DNA from 2 places in the Arthrobacter sp. T2-23 genome. Region 2 is predicted to be linked to the other one. Evidence: riboswitches for the same ligand, from Rfam matches in the RefSeq annotation. Region 2 holds a riboswitch; the other holds the start of a gene.
The links. A riboswitch is a leader RNA that binds a small molecule or an ion and turns the genes downstream of it on or off. The one in region 2 is predicted to bind cyclic di-AMP.

Region 1: another riboswitch for cyclic di-AMP. It lies ahead of ACZ5Z0_RS06830 (aggregation-promoting factor C-terminal-like domain-containing protein); the one in region 2 lies ahead of ACZ5Z0_RS05965 (M23 family metallopeptidase).

What each region holds. Positions count from the first base shown of each region.
Region 1 covers NZ_AP027917.1:1,492,314-1,494,504, reverse strand. The annotation lists gene ACZ5Z0_RS06835 (VOC family protein) at 1-252, shown strand, start outside; gene ACZ5Z0_RS06830 (aggregation-promoting factor C-terminal-like domain-containing protein) at 360-1,067, opposite strand; cyclic di-AMP (ydaO/yuaA leader) riboswitch at 1,087-1,274, opposite strand; gene ACZ5Z0_RS06825 (sensor histidine kinase) at 1,383-2,191, opposite strand, start outside.
Region 2 covers NZ_AP027917.1:1,307,932-1,310,122, reverse strand. The annotation lists gene ACZ5Z0_RS05970 (metal-dependent transcriptional regulator) at 12-707, shown strand; cyclic di-AMP (ydaO/yuaA leader) riboswitch at 829-1,070, shown strand; gene ACZ5Z0_RS05965 (M23 family metallopeptidase) at 1,075-1,893, shown strand; cyclic di-AMP (ydaO/yuaA leader) riboswitch at 2,041-2,191, shown strand, end outside.

The sequences.
Region 1 (2,191 bases), 180 kb from region 2:
GTCCAGCTGACACCGCCGGGATCAGGGTGCTCGATCGCGATCGGCGAGGGTCTCAACAGTGCCCCGCCCGGCACCGCCCCGGGCCTGCAACTGGTGGTCAGCGACATCCAGGCCGCCCACAAGCAGCTGAAGGACAACGGCGTGGACGTCAGCGACGTCGACATCCAGGACTGGGGCCACTTCGTCCACTTCTCCGACCCTGATGGCAACAAGTGGGCGGTGCAATACATCCCCGGCCGTCCCAACGCCTAGCCTTACTGGGCGGGCGGACCGCCAAGGTTGCAGGCGCACGCAAGGCCCCGGATGCACTGAATCCGGGGCCTTGCGTGTCGCCGGGCCGGGGCCCGTGTGGCGGCTGTTTAGTACCAGTTGTTCGCGTAATGGAAGTTCAGGGCGCCGCAGGGCGAGCCGTACCGGTCCTGCACGTACTTCAGGCCCCAGTTGATCTGGGTCCGGTAGTTGGTCCGGTAGTCCGCGCCGGCGCTTGCCATCTTCTCCGCCGGCAGGGACTGCACCACGCCGTAGGCGCCGCTGCTGGGGTTCGTGGCGGTGGTCTTCCAGTCGGACTCCCTGGTCCACAGCTTCTGCAGGCACGGCATCTCGCTGGGAGCCCAGCCGTGGACGGGCAATTGCGCGGCGGCATAGGCCTGCGCGCCGGCCGGATCGTCGACGGCGACCGGCTGCACCGGGGCGGGGGCGGCGGCTGGGGCGACCGGCGCGGGCGGGGCTGGCGGTGCCGGGGCTTCGGCGGGCTTGACTTCCGCCGCCTTGGCTTCCACAGTGCCGGTGGAGGGGGAGGCGGGGGAGTTGCTGCCGACCTGTTCGAACTCCAACTTCTGCAGCGACGATTCCTTGGACGCGTCTGCCGTGTGGGCCGTCGTGCTGGAGGCCTGGCCCGCGGCGCCTGCGCCCAGCAGTACCGCGAGGGCGGTTGCCGCGACGGCGGCGCGCTTGCCCTTGGAGCCCGCGCGGGCGCCAATCCGGGACAGTGTCGTGCGCTTCGCCGGCTCGGCGCGGTGGCGCGCGATCGCGGCTTCGGATGCCTGTTTTGCGCCTTGTGGGCGCATGGGTACCTTGAAATGAGTCATGTTTGCCTCTCAACGCCTACGGAGTTAGCTGTCGGGTTCGGATGCAAAAATCCGGCCGCACGGAATCTCGACGTGGCGGCTTAACCCCAAGGGTGCATGGATGCAGATGCCCGGGAACTCTGGGTCCCCCGTCTCTGCCTAATCCATCGGAATCCGGGAAGCGGCAGAGTTTGGCGTCAATCCGGATATGCGGCCAGATCGATGGCCGCACCCTAAAAACGGTACCGGACTTTCCATTGGATGTCACATTTGGGTAACGGAGGCCTCGTCCAACCGCGCGGCAGCTTGCCTCTCCTAGGTCGCCGGAGCCGCCTCGGGGAGGCGGACGGCGAACTGCGTGCGGCCGGGCCCGGACGTGACGTGGACGGTGCCGCCGTGGGCCTCGACAATCGCCTGCACAATGGACAGCCCCAGACCGCTGGTGCCTTCCGCCGTCGCCGCCGGAACAGGGGAAGTGAAGGTGGCGGAGCCCGCGCGCGCCCGCGCCATGGCGGGCGCCGGTGCCTGCGATCCCGCCCGGGATGGCACTGCGGCCGGCGCCGCGGTTCCAACGGGGTTCCGGCGGGACGCGTCCGCACGGGCAAAGCGGCGGAACACCCTATCCACGAATTCGGGGGCAATTCCGGTGCCGTTGTCCGTCACCGTGACGATGGCGGTGCCGTCATTGGTGCGTTCTACCGCCGTGGTCACGGTCGTTCCCGGCTCGGTGTGCTTGCGAGCGTTGGAAAGCAGGTTCGCCAGCACCTGGTGCAATTGGGCAGCATCGCCCCGCACCACGACGGGCTCCTCGGCGAGCTCCAGCTTCCAGAGGCGGTCCGGGGCCATGACCTTCTCATCGCTGACCGTCTCGATTGCAAGCTGGGAGAGATCCACGTCGCTGAACTTCAGCGGCTGGCCCTCGTCGAGGCGGGCCAGCAGGAGCAGGTCCTCCACGAGGGTCGTCATCCGTTCCGACTGGCTCTGCACCCGGGCGAGGGATTTCTCGCCGTCCGGGGTGAAGTGCTCTGTCATGCGCATCAGTTCTGTGTAGCCGCGGATGGCCGTCAGCGGAGTCCGCAGCTCATGCGAGGCGTCGGCAACGAACTGGCGCACCTTCATCTCGC
Region 2 (2,191 bases):
AGCTGAGCTGAATGACGGATCTGATTGATACCACCGAGATGTATCTTCGGACCATTTTGGAACTTGAAGAAGAGAACATCGTCGCCCTCCGCGCCCGCATCGCCGAACGGCTCCGCCATTCCGGCCCCACCGTTTCCCAGACTGTCGGCCGCATGGAGCGGGACGGCCTGGTGGTGGTTTCCGGCGACCGGCACCTGGAGCTGACCGAAGCGGGCCGCAAGCGCGCGATCGAGGTCATGCGCAAGCACCGGCTCGCTGAGCGGCTGCTCGCCGACGTGATTGGACTCGATTGGGCGTACGTCCACGAGGAAGCCTGCCGCTGGGAACACGTGATGAGCGAGCGGGTTGAGCGGCGCATATTTGAGATGCTGGACCACCCCACCGTGTCCCCCTACGGAAACCCGATCCCCGGACTGGCAGATCTTGGCGGGCTCCCCGAATCAGGCATCGCGGACGGGGTCGTCAACCTCCTCGACGCCATGGCCGGCTACGGCACAGACTCCCGGATCACCGTGAGCCGCCTGGCTGAGCCCATCCAGGTGGAGCCGGAGCTGCTGGTCCAGCTGGACGAAGGCGGAATCCGTCCCGGCGCAAGGGTGTCGCTGGAACGCGTGGGGGAGTACATCTCGGTTCGGGTCCCGGACATTGAAGGCGCCTTGGAACTGCCTCCCGAGGTTGCAGCCCACGTCTTTGTTACTCTCGGGTAGCTAAGCGCGGGGCGGGCGCCCGCGGGGCCGGCCAGGGGTTGTGCACAGGCGAGATAACGAAATTATTACCGCTTGGCTTAATCCCCTATAGTTGAGCACTGGCACTGATACTAAAGCGTTATCTGATCCGAAGCCGAGCTCTGCCAGCGGATCAGTAGGCGAGTCACCTTCTGGCAGAGGCGGGGGAACCACAACCGGCTGTTGATCCAACAGCCTTGGGGTGAAGTCCGCTAGCGGCAAGCAAACTCTACGAGGGCCTCCCTGGATGTCCCTCTGTCTGGATGCTTGCATCGGCGGACCGGGTCTTTGATCTCTCTGACCCGAATCCGACAGCTAACTTCGCAGGCTATCCAGAGAGGAACCGTACTTGACCACCCAGACCGTCAGGGGCCGCCGTCGTGCGACCGGTCCCGCTCCGGAGCCGCGCCCGGCCGCCGTCGTGACCGCCGAGCGCCCGCGTGACGCGCATCGCGTTGAACGCCGCGGCCGGCGCAGCGCGTTCCGCCAGATGACAGACTTCGCCGCCGTCAGCGGCGTCGGGCAAAAGGCAGGCATCGCCCTGGCGGCCACTGGACTGGTCCTCACCATCAGCGTCCCGGCCACTGGCCCGGTCATGGCCAACGACGCGGCAAAGACCGGCTCTGTTTCGGCCGCAGCCCAGCCCGAGGTCAAGGCCTCAGCGGCCCAGATCGACTTCAACCGCACGGCTATCACCACCAAGGGCGACCCGGACGGCAAGCTCAAGCAGCTGCTCAGTGCCCAGTCCGCCAGCACGATTACCCGGGCCGCCTCAGCCGGCAGCCTGGGGGCACCGCTGGACGTGATGGTGACCGCCTCGCCGTTCGGCTACCGGATCAGTCCCATCACGGGGGCCGTGGGCGAATTCCACCGCGGCCAGGACTACGCCGCCCAGTGCGGCACCCCCGTGCACGCCGCGGCCAGCGGCACCGTAACCTTTACCGGTTGGCACCCCTACGGGGGCGGCAACCGCGTCGTGATCGACCATGGCAACGGCCTGGAGACCACGTACAACCACTTGTCGTCCTCAAACGTCCGCGTGGGCCAGCAGGTTTCCCGCGGCGATGTGGTGGCGATGAGCGGAACCACCGGCGCCTCCACCGGCTGCCACCTCCACTTCGAGGTGATGGTCAACGGAGAAGTCGTTGATCCGCTGGGCTGGCTTTAGACCGACCCGAGGGACCACTCGCATTTCCGTGACACGCCGTGATCTGAATGTGACATTGAGTCCTAACTGCTGTACCGTATGAAGCACGCCAACTTCACCGAAGTTGGCGCTCTTGAGTGGATTGCCTAACTCTGCCACCGCTCAAGGTCCGTTCGCATGACATCGTCTGGCAGGGGCGGGGGAACCAATTTTGGTCTTCGCAAGAAGACCTTGGGGTTAAGTCGCAAAGCTTCCCAGGAAGCGGCGCGGCCGGGTGACTCCCATCCGAATCCGACAGCTCACCTCGTAGGCATTGGGA